2 regions of the Roseateles sp. NT4 genome follow, and region 1 is predicted to be linked to the other one. Evidence: predicted binding sites of a transcription regulator. Region 1 holds the regulator's gene; the other holds the start of a gene.
The links. The regulator FNR, encoded in region 1, switches genes on or off when oxygen is low (the NO sensors DNR and NnrR bind a similar motif). The targets are predictions, from matches to a motif close to TTGATNNNNATCAA.
Positions count from the first base shown of each region.

Region 2: cyoA (ubiquinol oxidase subunit II) is a predicted target of FNR. The motif match lies at 3,093-3,106, and genes of this name have one in related genera.

Region 1 is NZ_JBPZGZ010000001.1:1,484,116-1,492,159, forward strand. It holds gene ACS5PN_RS06920 (NADP-dependent isocitrate dehydrogenase) at 1-348, shown strand, start outside; gene icd (NADP-dependent isocitrate dehydrogenase) at 657-1,913, opposite strand; gene ACS5PN_RS06930 (urease accessory protein UreH domain-containing protein) at 1,965-2,591, opposite strand; gene hemN (oxygen-independent coproporphyrinogen III oxidase) at 2,591-3,973, opposite strand; gene fnr (fumarate/nitrate reduction transcriptional regulator Fnr) at 4,105-4,836, shown strand; gene ACS5PN_RS06945 (BON domain-containing protein) at 4,889-5,233, opposite strand; gene ACS5PN_RS06950 (sigma 54-interacting transcriptional regulator) at 5,421-6,833, opposite strand; gene ACS5PN_RS06955 (hypothetical protein) at 6,850-7,317, opposite strand; gene ACS5PN_RS06960 (ATP-binding protein) at 7,301-8,044, opposite strand, start outside.
Region 2 is NZ_JBPZGZ010000001.1:394,164-402,207, reverse strand. It holds gene cyoB (cytochrome o ubiquinol oxidase subunit I) at 1-1,942, opposite strand, end outside; gene cyoA (ubiquinol oxidase subunit II) at 1,951-3,036, opposite strand; gene ACS5PN_RS01840 (MFS transporter) at 3,151-4,482, shown strand; gene ACS5PN_RS01835 (glutathione S-transferase family protein) at 4,595-5,260, shown strand; gene ACS5PN_RS01830 (ArsR/SmtB family transcription factor) at 5,229-5,576, shown strand; gene ACS5PN_RS01825 (SRPBCC family protein) at 5,573-6,031, shown strand; gene ACS5PN_RS01820 (hypothetical protein) at 6,051-6,338, opposite strand; gene purL (phosphoribosylformylglycinamidine synthase) at 6,296-8,044, opposite strand, start outside.

The sequences.
Region 1 (8,044 bases):
GTGCTGGCCAAGGCCCTGGACGCCGCCACCGGCAAGCTGCTGGACAACGGCAAGGGCCCGAGCCCCAAGACCGGCGAGATCGACAACCGCGGCAGCCACTTCTACCTGACGCTGTACTGGGCCCAGGAACTGGCCGCACAGAAGGATGACGCCGAACTGGCCGCACGCTTCAAGGCCCTGGCCGACACGCTGACCGCCAACGAAGCCAAGATCGCCGAGGAACTGAAGGCCGTCCAGGGCCAGCCGACCGACATCGGCGGCTACTTCCTGCCGGACACGGCCAAGCTGGACAAGGTCATGCGCCCCAGCGCCACCTTCAACGCGGCCTTGCAAGCGCTGGCCGGCTGATCTGCTGCACCGCAACAAAAAGGGCGCCCGTCGGGCGCCCTTTTTTTGCCTAGCAGCAGCGTTGCGTTTTCACGCTCAGGGCAAGTCCGTAATCCGACAGCAAGCCAATCGCCAGCTTCTTTCTTTACAGTCTGAAACCAGGCGTTTGCTCCTGCAATTGCCGATCACAGCCGCCTCGTGAAGCACCGCGAGACAGCCCCAAACCCCGGCCCAGAGCCGGGGTTTTCCTTTTCGGGGCGACAAAAAGCCCCGCGCTCGACGACGCGAGGCGGGGCGATGGATGAACACCGGGCCTTGCCCGATGTCGCTTACTCCATGCAGTCGATCATGACCTGGCCAAACCCCGAGCAGGACACCTGGGTCGCGCCGTCCATCAGGCGGGCGAAGTCATAGGTGACCTTCTTGCTGAGGATGGCCTTTTCCATCGAGCTGATGATGAGGTCGGCGGCAGCTGTCCAGCCCATGTGGCGCAGCATCATCTCGGCCGACAGGATCTCGGAGCCGGGGTTCACATAGTCCTTGCCGGCGTACTTGGGCGCCGTGCCGTGGGTGGCCTCGAACATGGCGATGGAGTCGCTCATGTTGGCGCCCGGCGCGATGCCGATGCCGCCGACCTGGGCGGCCAGAGCGTCGGAGACGTAGTCGCCGTTCAGGTTCAGCGTGGCGATGACGCTGTACTCCGCGGGGCGCAGGATGATCTGCTGCAGGAAGGCGTCGGCGATGACGTCCTTGATGGTGATGGACTTGCCGGTCTTGGGGTTCTTGACCTTGCACCACGGGCCGCCGTCGATGGGCTCGGCGCCGAATTCCTTCTGCGCCAGCGCGTAGGCCCAGTCACGGAAGGCACCTTCGGTGAACTTCATGATGTTGCCCTTGTGCACGATGGTGACGCTGGGCTTGTCGTTGTCGATGGCGTACTGGATGGCCTTGCGCACCAGGCGCTCGGTGCCTTCGCGGCTGACCGGCTTCACACCGATGCCGGAGGTTTCGGGGAAGCGGATCTTCTTGACGCCCATCTCGTCCTGCAGGAACTTGATGAGCTTCTTCGCCTTGTCGCTCTCGGCCTCGTACTCGATGCCGGCGTAGATGTCTTCCGAGTTCTCGCGGAAGATGACCATGTCGACCTTGTGGGGCTCCTTCACGGGGCTGGGCACGCCGTCGAAATACTGCACGGGGCGCAGGCAGACGTAGAGGTCCAGTTCCTGGCGCAGCGTGACATTCAGCGAGCGGATGCCACCGCCGACCGGCGTCGTCAGCGGGCCCTTGATGGAGACGATGTAGTCCTTGACGACCTGCAGCGTCTCTTCCGGCAGCCAGACGTCGGGGCCGTAGACCCGGGTGCTCTTCTCGCCGGCGTAGATCTCCATCCAGTGGATCTTCTTCGAGCCGCCATAGGCCTTGGCCACGGCCGCGTCCACCACCTTCAGCATGACGGGCGTGATGTCCAGGCCCGTGCCATCACCCTCGATGTAGGGAATGATGGGGTTGTTCGGCACATTCAGCGAGAAGTCGGCATTGGCGGTGATCTTCTGGCCGCCTTCAGGCACCTTGATGTGTTGGTACATGGCTTGTGGGCTTTCGAGACAAAAACGAAACCCGGCGAGTTTATGGCCGCCTCAGCAGGCCAGCCGGATCCCATGCCATATGCCTTGCGCCAGCCCCCAGCCCGCACCGGCTGCGAGGCCCAGTCCGGCCAGACGCAGGGCCAGCACGTCTCCACCCGCGCCACGCTTGAGCAGCCGCGCCCGCCACAGCGGCGCGATGGCGAGGCCCGGCGTGCTGGCCAGCGCAAAGCCGGCCATGGCCAGCGCGCCGCTGCCGGGCGAGCCCGACAGCCCGGCCAGCAGGAGTGCCGCGTGCAGCAGGCCGCAGGGCATGGCAACCCAGGCGAGTCCGGTCGCGAAGGCATGCCGCGGCGCGGGGCGCCAGCGCACCGTGCCCAGCCACGCCGGCACCCGGCCGCGCGCCAGCAGCGTCAGGCCCAGCAGCAGCATGCCCGCCTGCAGCAGGGCCCAGGCGGGTTGCAGCAGCAGGACGCGACTCGACGCAGTGGCCAGCGCCTGTGCCGATGCCGCGGCCACCGCGCCTGCGGCTGAATAGCCCAGCAGCCGCCCGACGAGCAGCCTCACCGGCCGCGGCCCGGCGGCCAGGGCACAGGGCGCGCTGCACATGGCGGCGCAATGCGGCGTAACGGCCAGGCCCATCAACGCGGCCGAGGCGATCAGCGCCGCATCCAGGCCCATCAGATGATCTTGGAGAAGCGCTCGCGGCCCGCGTCGGCCTGGCAATAGCGGTCAAACACCATGGCCACGGCGCGCACGAAATACCAGCCCAGCGGCGTCACCTGGATGGCACCGGGCTCCAGCGCCACCAGGCCCTGAGCGGCGAGCGCCACCAGGCGTTCCAGTTCGGGCGCGAAATAGGCCTGGACGTCGACCAGGTAGGACGTGGCGATGGACTCGAATTCCAGCCGGCCCTGGCACATCAGCGCCATGATGACGGCGCGCCGCACCAGGTCGTCGCGGTTCAGCGCCAGGCCGCGCTGCACGGGCAGCTGGCGCTGGTTCAGCGCATCCTCGTAGTCGGCCAGGGTCTTGGCGTTCTGCGCATAGGTGGCGCCGACGCGGCTGATGGCCGACACGCCCAGGCCGACGAGATCGCAGTCCGGCTGCGTCGAATAGCCCTGGAAGTTGCGATGCAGCAGGCCCTGGCGCTTGGCGACGGCCAGCGGGTCGCCCGGCAGCGCGAAGTGGTCCATGCCGATGTAGGCATAGCCCTCGCCGAGCAGGGCGCTGATGGCACCCGACAGCATGGCCAGCTTGTCCCCGGCCGGCGGCAGCAGCTCGGCGACGATGCGACGCTGCGGCTTGAAGCGCTGCGGCAGATGGGCATAGGCATACATCGCGATGCGATCGGGCCGCAGCCCGGCCACCTGGGCGATGGTGCGGGCGAAGCTGGCCGGCGTCTGCAGCGGCAGGCCATAGATCAGGTCGACGCTGAGGGACGCGAAACCCAGCTCGCGCGCCGATTGCATCAGCGCGGCGACGGACTCCAGCGGCTGCACCCGATGCACCGCCTTCTGCACACCGGCGTCGAAGTCCTGCACACCGAAGGACAGCCGGTTGAAGCCCAGCATGCGCAGATGGGCCAGCCGCGCCGCATCGACGGTGCGCGGGTCCACCTCGATGGACAGTTCGGCGCCGGGCAGCAGCCGGAAGCGCCGCCGCAGCATGTCCATCAGCAGGCTGAGCTCGTCGTCGGACAGGAAGGTCGGCGAACCGCCCCCCAGGTGCAGCTGCGACACCGGTGCCGCACCGCCCAGGGCCTCTGCCACGAGGTCCATCTCGACACCCAGCAGGTCCAGGTAAGGGCGCGCCCTCTCATGGTGGCGGGTGATGATCTTGTTGCAGGCGCAGTAATAGCAGAGCTGCTCGCAAAAAGGGATGTGCACATAGACCGACAGCGGCTGGATCGTGCCGCGCAGGGCCAGCGCCTGCAGATGCTGGGGCGCCTGATGAGCCTCGACGAAGCGATCGGCCGTCGGGTAGGAGGTGTAGCGCGGGCCGGCCACGTCGTGGCGGCGCAGCAGTTCGGGGTCCAGGGGTTTGTCGGTGACGGCAGCCATGCCGCCACTGTGCCCAGCAGCGACTTCAGCGGCCTTGATCCAGGTCAAGGACAGTGCGGGTGCGGCGGCGAACAATGCATTTCATGCTGACCACCCTGCCCCGCGCGATGCCCATGCCGATAATTCCCGACATGGCCACTGCACCCACCACTGTCGAGCCCCTCAAGGTCGCCTGCGCGAGCTGCAATCTGCGCGAACTCTGCCTGCCGGTGGGGCTGAACGCCAGCGAGCTGGACCAGCTGGACGGCCTGGTGGACCGGCGCCGCAACGTAGCACGCGGCGAGCATCTGTTCCGCAACGGCGAGCGCTTCGAGGCGCTCTACGCGGTGCGCACCGGTTTCTTCAAGACCTGCGTCGGCAGCGAGGATGGGCGCGACCAGGTCACGGGCTTCCAGATGGCCGGCGAGCTGCTCGGCCTGGACGGCATCAGCAGCGACCATCACCACTGCGACGCCGTCGCGCTGGAGGACTCGTCGGTCTGCGTCATTCCGTACACGCAGCTGGAGGAGCTGTCGCGCGAGTTCACCGTGCTGCAGCACCAGTTCCACAAGATCATGAGCCGCGAGATCGTGCGCGACCATGGCGTCATGCTGCTGCTCGGCAATATGCGCGCCGAGGAGAGGCTGGCGGCCTTCCTGCTCAATCTGACGCAACGACTGCAGGCGCGCGGCTTCTCGCCGAGCAGCCTGGTGCTGCGCATGACGCGCGAGGAGATCGGCAGCTATCTCGGCCTCAAGCTCGAGACCGTCAGCCGCACCTTCTCCAAGTTCCAGGACGACGGGCTGATGGAGGTCAAGCAGCGCCAGCTGCGCATCCTCAACCAAGCCGGCCTCCAGGCGCTGGTCAACAACAGCCGCTGCTGACGCAAAAAGGCCCCGCGGGGGCGCGCGGGGCCTCGAGATGCAAGGTATGGCGTCAGCCGACCTTGATCTCGCTACGCACTTCCTTCACGCCCGACACGGCCTGCACCAGCAGCACGGCCTTCTGGGCCAGGTCAGCGGTGGGCGCGACGCCCTTCAGGACAACCACGCCGCCGGTGGTGCTGACGGTCAGGGGCAGGGCCTGCAGGTCCTTGTCCTTTTGCAGGGCAGCCTGGGCCTGGCTGGTGATGGCGGCATCGCCGGCCGGCTGGGCCTGCGCCACTTGCTGGACCGGGGCGTCAGCGGGCGCCGGTGCTTGTTCGGCCGCGAAGCTCGCGGTCGCGGCACCCGCCATCAGCGTGGCGGTCAGCAGTCGGGCGAAGGTCGAGGTTTGTCGCATGCAGATCTCCTGAGGATGCGTGAATCGGAAGCAATGCCGGGTGGCACCACTACCGCCTTAGCGCAAAGCCCGTGCCAGCTCTGAAAATCCATTCCAAATCAACCACTTGAGGAATTTCTCACGAACGCGCCGGCGGTCCGCGGGCCGGTTTTGTCGCCGGGTGGCGACAGGCCAGCCCACCGAAACGCTAAGCGCTTGATTCGTCTGACAATTTTCTGTCGCCGGAATCCGACGGCTGAGCTAGGGGGGCCGCATCCGCGCGGAAGAGCTGCGGGTCCAGGCCATGCTTTTGCAGCAGGCGATAGAACTCGGTGCGGTTGCGATCCGCCAGGCGCGCGGCCTCGGCCACCTGGCCCGAGGTCAGCTTCAGCAGCTGGTTCAGGTAGTCGCGCTCGAAGCGCTGCTTGGCATGCTGGTAGTTCAGCACCTCGGCCGGCGGCATCTGCAGCGCGCGCTGCACCTGGGCCAGCGGCACCAGCGGCGCCGTCGCCAGCACGCAGACCTGCTCGACGACGTTGAAGAGCTGGCGCACATTGCCCGGCCAAGGCGCCGTCACCAGGGCCTCCAGTGCATCGGGGGCAAAGCCCTTGACCGGCTTGCGATGCCGCCCGGCCAGCGTCAGCAAAAAATGCTGGGCCAGCAGCGCAATGTCCTCGCGCCTCTCGGCCAGGGCCGGCAGCTGCAGCTTGACGACATTGAGGCGGTAGTAGAGGTCAGGCCGGAACAGGCCCTCGCTCATGGCCAGCTCCAGGTCGCGGTGGGTGGCCGACAGCACGCGCACATCCACCGCCACGGCCTCGTTGCTGCCCACCGGCCGCACGACGCGCTCCTGCAGCACCCGCAGCAGCTTGACCTGCAGGGCCAGCGGCATGTCGCCGATTTCGTCGAGGAAGACCGTTCCCCCCTCGGCCGCCGGGATCAGGCCCTGTCTATGGCCTTGGGCGCCGGTGAAGGCACCCTTCACATGGCCGAACAGTTCCGACTCCAGCAGGGCCTCGGGGATGGCCGCGCAGTTCACTGCGACAAAGGGCTTGCCGGCGCGCGGGCTGGCCTTGTGAATGGCACGGGCCAGCAGCTCCTTGCCCGTGCCGCTGTCGCCAGCGATCAGCACGCTGGCATCGGTGCCCGCCACCAGGCGCGCCTCGGCCAGCACCTCCGCCATGCGCGGACTGCGGCTGATGATTTCGCTGCGCCATGCGCCGTCGCCGTCGAAGGGCGCCGGGCCGGGCCGGTTCAGCAGCAGGGCCTGGTTGATCTTGTCCAGCAGCTCCTTGCCGTCGTAGGGCTTGGTCAGATAGGCATGGGCGCCGCGCGTGGTCGCCTCGACGGCGTCGGGGATGGACCCATGGGCCGTCAACAGGATGACGGGCAGCGAAGGGTGGCGGGCGCGGATCTCGTCGAACAGGGCCAGGCCGTCCAGGCCGGGCAGGCGCACGTCGGTGATGACCAGGGCCGGCAGCTTGACGGCCAGATGGGCGAGTGCGGCCTCTGCACTGGCGACGGCCTGCACGGCGTGGCCGGCCGCGGTCAGCCGCATGGTCATCAGGCGCAGCAGGTCGGTGTCGTCGTCGACGACCAGGATGGCGGCGGGTGTGCTCATGCCCTGCCCTCCTTCCTCAACGCGGCGCCGCGCCAGGCTTGGCGGGCAGGGTCTGCTCGATCGCCTTCAAGGCTTCGAGCTTCTCGTTGAGTTGCTCGTTGCGGCGCTGGCTGTCGCGCAGCTGCTGGTTGAGCTTGTCGACGTTGTCCTGCAGGCGGCGCTGCTCGGCCAGGCGTGCGGCCATCAGCGTGGCCAGTGGCTTCAGCGGTTCGGCTTGCGGGTCACTGGAGCTGGCCAGGGCTTCCAGTTGGGTCGCGGCCTGGGCCTGCTCGGCCGCGCTGCGGCCCTGACCGAGCTGCATGGCCTTTTGCAGATCGGTGGCATACGCCTGCACAGTCTTCAGGCCCTCATCGACAGGCGCGGGAGGCGCCGGCGGCGGCTCGGGGCAGACCGGCGCGGGAGGAGGCGGCGCCAGCGGCATGGGTGCCGGCGTCTGGCAGGCGGCCAGCAACAGCAGGCCGGTGATCTCAAGCAGTCTTCGCATGGGGTATCTCAAGGCGGAAATGGGCGCCGCGCTCGCTGGGCAGCAGGCAGCAGGAGCCGCCATGCGCCTGCACGATCTCGCGCACGATGGACAGGCCGATGCCGCTGCCACGGCGGGCGCCGGGGGGCTGAAGGCGGCCTTGGTAGAAGGGATCGAAGATGCGCTCGACGTCCTCGACCGCGACGCCGCTGCCCTCGTCCAGGCAGTCGATGGCGACGCTCGCCGCGTCCTCGCTCAATCTCAAGATGACGTTGCCACCCGGCGGGCTGAAGCGCACCGCGTTGACCAGCAAATTGGCGAGCACGACACCCAGCTTGTCGCCGTCGACCGCAGCGGTGACATCGACCGCTTCGAGCTGGACTTTCAGCCCCTTGGCCTGCCACAACAGGCGCTGATCGTCGACGACACGCTCCAGCAGAGGCTTCAAGGCCGTCGGGCGGCGGCGCAGCTGCTGAGCATCCGAAGCGAGCGACTGATAGCTCAGCAGGCCCTCGATCTGACGCTGCAGCGCGGCACTGTTGTCACCGAGGATGCGCACGATCTCGACCTGATCGGCCGTCAGCGGCCCGGCCACGCCGTCGCGCAGCAGGGCCGCGCCCTCGCGGATGGAGGCCATGGGCGTCTTCAACTCGTGGGAGATGTGGCGCACGAAGCGGGTCTTGTCGGACTCCAGCGTGGCCAGGCGCTGGCGCAGCCACTCCAGCTGGCGGCCGAGACGGCGCAGGTC
Region 2 (8,044 bases), 1.1 Mb from region 1:
AGTTGAAGGTGTGCACGATGGCCGCAATGACCGTCGCCGCGAAGCTGAAGGCCGCGATCCACCACATATGCCAGATCAGCGCGAAGCCCATCAGCGTGGCCAGCATGGCGATGACGAAGCCGGCGCCGGTGTTCTTGGGCATGTGGATGGGCACGAAACCGGTCGTCGGGCGCTCCGCGCCGCGCTGCTTCATGTCGTACCAGGCGTCCATCTCGTGGGCAATGGGCGTGAAGGCGAAGTTGTAGTCCGGCGGCGGCGAGGACGTGGACCACTCCAGCGTGCGGCCACCCCAGATGTCGCCCGTCGTATCGGCCAGTTCCTTGCGGCGCAGGATGCTGACGGCGATCTGGATCAGGAAGGCGCCGATGCCCAGAGCCACCAAGCCCGCGCCAATGGCGGCGACGACGAAATAGGGCTGCAACGTCATGTCGTCGAAGTGGCTGACGCGGCGCGTGATGCCCATCAGACCCAGCACATACAGCGGTGTGAAGGCCAGCCAGAAGCCGATGAACCAGCACCAGAACGAGACCTTGCCCCAGAAGGCGTCCAGGCGGAAGCCAAAGGCCTTGGGGAACCAGTAGTTGATGCCGGCGAACACGCCAAACACCACGCCGCCGATGATGACGTTGTGGAAGTGGGCGATCAGGAACAGGCTGTTGTGCAGCACGAAGTCGGCCGCCGGCACGGCCAGCAGCACGCCGGTCATGCCACCGATCGTGAAGGTGATCATGAAGCCCACCGTCCACAGCATGGGCACCTCGAACTGGATGCGGCCACGGTACATGGTGAACAGCCAGTTGAAGATCTTGGCGCCCGTCGGGATCGAGATGATCATCGTCGTGATGCCGAAGAACGAGTTCACGCTGGCGCCCGAGCCCATCGTGAAGAAGTGGTGCAGCCAGACGAGGTAGGACAGGATGGTGATGACGACCGTGGCATAGACCATGGACGCGTAGCCGAACAGCTTCTTCTGGCTGAACGTGGACACCACTTCGGAGAACACGCCGAAGATGGGCAGGATCAGGATGTAGACCTCGGGGTGGCCCCAGATCCAGATCAGGTTCACGTAGAGCATGGCGTTGCCGCCAAGGTCGTTGGTGAAGAAGTTGGTACCGAGGTAGCGGTCGGCGGTCAGCAGCGCGAGGGCCGCGGCCAGCACGGGGAAGCTGGCGACGATGAGCACGTTGGTGCACAGCGACGTCCACGTGAAGACGGGCATCTTCATCATGGTCATGCCAGGCGCACGCATCTTGATGATGGTGGCGATCAGGTTGATGCCCGACAGCGTCGTCCCTACCCCCGCGATCTGCAATGACCACAGGTAGTAGTCCACCCCGGGGTCAGGGCTCGCCAGGATGCCCGACAGCGGCGGGAAGGCCAGCCAGCCGGTCTTGGCGAACTCGCCGACGAACAGCGAGATCATGACCAGGATGGCGCCGCCCACCGTCATCCAGAAGCTGAAGTTGTTCAGGAAGGGGAAGGCCACGTCGCGCGCGCCGACCTGCAGCGGCACGACATAGTTCATCAGGCCCGTCACGAAAGGCATCGCGACGAAGAAGATCATGATGACGCCGTGGGCGGTGAAGACCTGGTCGTAGTGGTGCGGGGGCAGGAAGCCGGCGTTGTCGCCGAAGGCCATGGCCTGGTGGGCCCGCATCATCAGCGCGTCGGCAAAGCCGCGCAGCAGCATGATCACGCCCAGGATCATGTACATGATGCCGATCTTCTTGTGGTCGATGCTGGTGATCCAGTCGCGCCACAGATGGCCCCAGAGCTTGAACTTCGTGATCAGGAAGAAGACGGCGAGGCCACCCAGGGCGACGGCAATGAAGGTGGCGACGAGGATGGGCTCGTGCAGCGGCAGCGAATCCCAGCCCAGGCGGCCGAGGATGGGATGCAGCTTGTCGAGCGCCTGGTGTTGGGCAACAACGGGATTGGACATCGGAGGACTCAGTTCTTCTGCGAGGCCGGGGAGACGGCCGACGCATCGGCGGTCTCGACGGGCAGACCCAGCGGGTTGGCAGGCGTGCACAGGCCGGCGACGACGGTGCGCTCGCGCAGGCCACCCTCGGCATCGCGCCAGGGGCTGCGCATGGTGCTGGCCAGGCCGCCCTTGCCGGCGCCGCCGGCGGCGTCGATGGCCATCATCTGGCTCGCGCACATCTTCTTGCCGTCGACGCAGCGGTCGACGATGGCGCCCCACAGGCCCGGCTCGACGCTGGCGTAGCGGCGCACGGCTTCCTTGGTGCTGGGCTGCTCCAGCTTGAGGTAGTCCTCGCGCGTCAGCTTGGCCCCCCCGGCCTTGCCGGATTCGACCCAGCGGGCGAATTCTTCGTCGCTCAGGCCGTGGAACTTGAAGCGCATGTCCGAGAAGCCGGCGCCGCTGTAATGGGCCGAGATGCCGTCATACACGCCAGCCTTGTTGATGATGGCGTGCAGCTGGGTCTCCATGCCCGGCATGGTGTAGATCATGCCGGCCAGGGCGGGCACGTAGAAGGTGTTCATCACGCTGGTGGACGTGAAGCGGAAGTGGATGGGGCGGTCCACCGGCGCGGCCAGCTCGTTGACGGTGGCAATGCCCTGCTCGGGGTAGATGAACAGCCACTTCCAGTCCATGGAGACGGCATAGACCTCCAGCGGCTTCACGTCGGCGGCCAGCGGCTTGCCTTCCGAAATGCGGTCCAGCGGGCGGAAGGGGTCGAGCTTGTGGGTGCTGATCCAGGTGATGGCGCCCAGCGCGATGATGATCAGCAGCGGCGCGCCCCAGATGACGAGTTCCAGGCGGGTGGAGTGGTCCCAGTCCGGCGCATACGTCGCCTCGGTGTTCGATTGCCGGTAACGGAAGGCAAAGAACAGCGTCAGCGCGATCACCGGAACGATGATCAGCAGCATCAGCAGCGTCGAGGTGACGATGAGCTGCGCCTGCTGGTTCGCGATGTCGCCATGCGGCTTCATCACGATCCAGTCGCAGCCGGACAAAGCGAAGCTGGCTGACACAACCAGGGCGCTTGTAAGGAGAGACTTGTTGGGGTACATCCTGAGAGGCGCGCGAGGGTTAACGATCTTGCGGGCAGCGACGGAATGTAAGTTGATTGAGGCAAATCAACGATTGGACATTTTGTCCAAGGCACAGACGGAGACAAGCTCGAAATGGCAGTTGCAGGTAGTACCTTCCCTAGCCCCCAATCCGGTCCGCTGACCACCCGCAGCGACGAGGATCTGGCCCCCGGCGACATCGCGGTGGGCGTCATCATCGGCCGTGCGTCCGAATATTTCGACTTTTTTGTGTTCGGCATCGCCTCGGTGCTGGTCTTCCCGCAAGTCTTCTTCCCCTTCGCCGACAAGCTGACCGGCATCCTCTACGCCTTCCTGGTCTTTGCGCTGGCTTTCGTCGTCCGACCGGTCGGCACGCTGATCGGCATGTCCATCCAGCGCCATTTCGGCCGCTCGACCAAGCTGACCGCCGCCCTCTTCCTGCTGGGCTGCTCCACCGTCGGCATGGGCCTGCTGCCGGGCTATGCCGAAGTCGGCGCCACCGCCGTCTGGCTGCTGGCCCTGTGCCGTGTCGGCCAGGGCATCGCCCTCGGTGGCTCCTGGGACGGCCTGCCCTCCCTGCTGGCCCTGAACGCCCCGCAGCACCGCCGCGGCTGGTACGCCATGCTGGGTCAGCTGGGCGCGCCGCTGGGCTTCCTGGTGGCCTCCAGCGTCTTCATCTACGTCTACGGCAGCCTGGAGGCCAAGGACTTCCTGTCCTGGGGCTGGCGCTTCCCCTTCTTCACCGCCTTCGCCATCAACGTCGTCGCCCTGTTCGCGCGCCTGCGCCTGGTGGTCACGCACGAGTACGAGAAGCGCATGGAGGAGCATGAGCTCGACCCCGCCTATCTGCGCGAGCTGCTGCCGGCCCAGGGCCATCACGTCGTCATCGGCGCCTTTGCCGCCCTGGCCAGCTATGCCCTCTTCCACCTGGTGACCGTGTTCCCGTTGTCCTGGGTGGCGCTGTCCGACCCGCAGGGCATCCAGGATTTCATGAAGATGGAGCTGCTGGGCGCCGCCTTCGGTGCCGTGTCCATGCCCATGTCCGGCCTCATCGCCGACAAGATCGGCCGCCGCAGCTATCTCGGCACCATGGCCGTGTGCATCGGCATCTTTGCGCTGTTCGCGCCCTTTATGCTGGGCGGCGGCAAGCCCGGCCAGGCGGCCTTCATCCTGATCGGCTTCGTGCTGCTGGGCCTGTCCTACGGCCAGTCGGCCGGGTCAGTGACGTCCAACTTCCTGCCCCACTTCCGCTACACCGGCGCGGCCCTGACGGCCGACATGGCCTGGCTGCTGGGCGCCGCCTTCGCGCCTGTGGTGGCCCTGTACCTGTCCTCGCAGTTCGGCCTGCTGTCGCTGACGGCCTATCTGATGTCGGGTTGCCTGGCCACGCTGGTGGCGCTGCGCATCAACAAGCAGCTGCAGGTGGCTGCGGTGGTGGAAGACTGAAGCAAGTCTCCTCAAGCGAAAGCGGGCCCCAGCCCGCTTTTGTTTGCCGCGACAGTTTCCAATCAAAGAAAGTTTCCATACACTTAGCCGTATCGGAAACTGAAAGCGAGCCATGGCCCTGACGCTGCACTCCCATCCCCTCTCCTCGCACTGCTGGAAGGTGCTGATCGCGCTGTACGAGCACGGTACGCCCTTCGAGGCCCGCCTGGTCAATCTGGGCGATCCGGCCGCGCGAGCGGCCTACGCCGAACTCTGGCCGACAGCCAAGATCCCGCTGCTCGTGGATGGCGAGCGCGTCGTGCCGGAAACCTCCATCCAGATCGAATACCTGGATCGCGAGCGCCATCAGTTGCTGCCCGAAGGTTTCGACGCACGGCTGCAGGTGCGGCTGTGGGATCGTCTTTTCGACTGCTATGTGATGGACCCCATGCAGCGCTACATCGCCCAGCAGCTGCGCCCCGAAGCCGAGCGCGATGCCAAGGCCCAGTCCGACGCCGTTGCCGCCCTGGGCCGGGCCTACGACCTGATCGAGGGCCGCATGGGCCCTCACGACTGGGCGGCCGGCGATGGCTTCACCATGGCCGACTGCGCGGCCGCGCCGGCCTTGTTCTACGCCAGCACCATCCGTCCGTTCTCCGCCGAGCACGTGCGGCTGTCCGCCTACTTCGAACGCCTGTTGGCCCGCCCCTCGGTCTGGCGCGTCATCGTCGAGGCGCGCCCGGTCTTCCCCTACTACCCGCTGCACCATGCCGTCCCCGCTCGCTTCCTCGCCGACTGAGCGCCTGGACCGCCTCTTTGTCGCCCTGGCCGACGGCAACCGCCGCGCCATGGTGGACCAGCTCAGCCGCGGGCCGGCCTCGGTGTCCGACCTCGCACGGCCGCTGGCGCTGCGCCTGCCCTCGGCGGTCAAGCACCTGGCCGTGCTGGAGGCCGGCGGGGTCGTGCAGTCGGACAAGGCCGGCCGCGTGCGCACCTACCGCATCGCACCGGATGCCTTTGGGGGGCTCGAGAACTGGGTGGCCGAGCGCAAGGCGCAGTGGCACCGCCAGTTCGACGCCCTCGAAGCACTTCTCGAATCACAGGACAAGCCATGACGACGCCCACCGCCCACACCAGCTTTGTACTGGAGCGCCGCTTCAAGGCCTCGGCCGCCCGAGTCTTCGCCGCCTGGGCCGACCCGGCCGCCAAGCAGCGCTGGAACGACTGCCATGCCGAGACCGGCGCCACCGAGTTCAGCATGGACTTCCGCCCCGGCGGCTTCGAGATCTACCGCAGCCAGCTCGATGACGGCACACCGCTGGCCGTTGACAAGGTCTTCCTCGACATCGTGGCGAACGCGCGCATCGTCTTCGCGTATTCGATGGCGATGGGCGGCCGCGCGCTGTCGGCCTCCCTCGTCACCGTGGAATTCTCAGACAGTGCTTCAGGCTCGACGCTCAAGCTGACCGAGCAGCTCGCCTACCTGGACGGTCATATGGACATCAAGCAGCGCCGCCGAGGTACTGAAGAGGGCCTCGAGCGCTTGCTGCTAGAAGTCGAGGCAATCTAGCGCCAACCAAGCACAGCGGCTAAGGCGTATCGGGGACTTCCAAGACAGCATCCAACAAGGCCTGAACCGAAGCAGGACCCGTCAGCTTGTTGTCCATGAAATCAGAAAAGATGTGATTCGGCCTTGTCTTCAAGCCGAAGGGCAACGCTTCCAACGAGTTGTACTCGCCGCCGACGACTGCCCAGGCCTCATGGATGTTCTCGAAATCGCCTTCGCGAATTCGCTGGACGATCCAAGTCTTCCGCTCGGCCTGATTCACCGAGCTCAGCCCAACGCCTTCCGCGCGTTGTGGAACATCTTCAACCACGGGCTGTGCTCGCTCTTGTCGCCCGAGGTCCAGCTCATCAGCACATTGCGGAAGACGCGTTCCGGGTGGGGCATCAGCGCGGTGAAGCGGCCATCAAGCGTCGTCACCGAAGTCAGACCACCCGGGCTGCCGTTCGGATTGAACGGATAGGCCTCGGTCGCCGCGCCGTGGTTGTCGACAAAGCGCATGGCCTTGATGACCTTGCCGGCGTCACCCTGGCGAGCAAAGTTGGCAAAGCCCTCGCCGTGGGCGACGGCGATGGGCACGCGGCTGCCGGCCATGTCCTTGAAGAAGACGCTGGGCGAATCCAGCACTTCGACCAGGGCCAGACGGGCCTCGTACTGCTCGCTCTGGTTGCGCGTGAAGCGCGGCCAGGCGTCGGCGCCCGGGATGATGGGCGCGAGGGCCGCCAGCATCTGGCAGCCGTTGCACACACCCAGGGCCAGCGTGTCCTTGCGCTCGAAGAAAGCGCGGAACTGCTCGGTCAGCACCGGGTTGAACATGATGCTGCGCGCCCAGCCTTCGCCGGCGCCCAGGGTGTCGCCATAGCTGAAGCCGCCGCAGGCCACGAAGGCCGCAAAGCCATCCAGCTTGACCGCGCCCGACTGCAGGTCGCTCATGTGCACGTCGAAGCTGTCGAAGCCGCCCAGCGACATCGCATAGGCCATCTCGACATGGGAGTTGACGCCCTGCTCGCGCAGGATGGCGACCTTGGGCCTGGCGCCGGTGGACACGAAAGGTGCCTCAGGCTTGAACGTCAGGTGCACATGCAGGCCCGGGTCGTCGGCCTTGCCGGCGGCAGCGTGCTCCGCGTCCGCGCCGGCCGGGTTGTCGCGCAGCTTGGCAATGCGCCAGGACACTTCGTCCCAGGTCTGCTGAAGCGCCGTGAGATCGGCGCCGAAGACCTTCTTCGCATCGCGCCAGACTTCCATCTGACGTGACGCATTCGGCTTGGCGACGACATGCGAATGCCTGGACAGGCCATGGGCGCGCAGCACCTGCATGACGGCGTCGCGGTCGCTGGCGCGCACCTGGATGACGGCGCCCAGTTCCTCGGCGAACAGCGCACGCAGCGTCAGCTCCTCGCGGCGGGCGCCGACCTGCGTGGCCCAGTTCTTGGAGTCGCCGGTGTCGGCACGGCTGTCGCTGATGCCGTCGCCTTCGGTGACCAGCATGTCAACGTTCAGACTCAGGCCGGTCTGGCCCGCAAAGGCCATCTCGCAGGCCGCCGCCCACAGGCCGCCGTCGGAGCGGTCGTGATAGGCCAGCAGCTTGCCGGCGGCGCGCAGCTCGTTAATGGCGTTGACCAGCGAGACCAGCAGCTTCGGGTCGTCCAGGTCCGGCACGTCCGAGCCGAACTGGTTCAGCGTCTGCGCCAGGATGGAGCCGCCCATGCGGTGCTGGCCCTGGCCCAGGTCGACCAGGATGGCGCAGGAGTCTTCGCGCTGCCACTCGGGCGTCAGCGTGCCGCGCACGTCGGCAATGCTGGCAAAGGCGGTGACGATGAGGGATACCGGCGCGGTGACCTGCTTGTCGTCCCACTTGGTACGCATGGACAAGGAGTCCTTGCCGACCGGGATGGAGATGCCCAGAGCCGGGCACAGCTCCATGCCGACGGCCTTGACCGTGTCGAACAGGGCCGCATCCTCGCCAGCCTCGCCGCAGGCGGCCATCCAGTTGGCGCTGAGCTTGACGCGCGGCAGCTC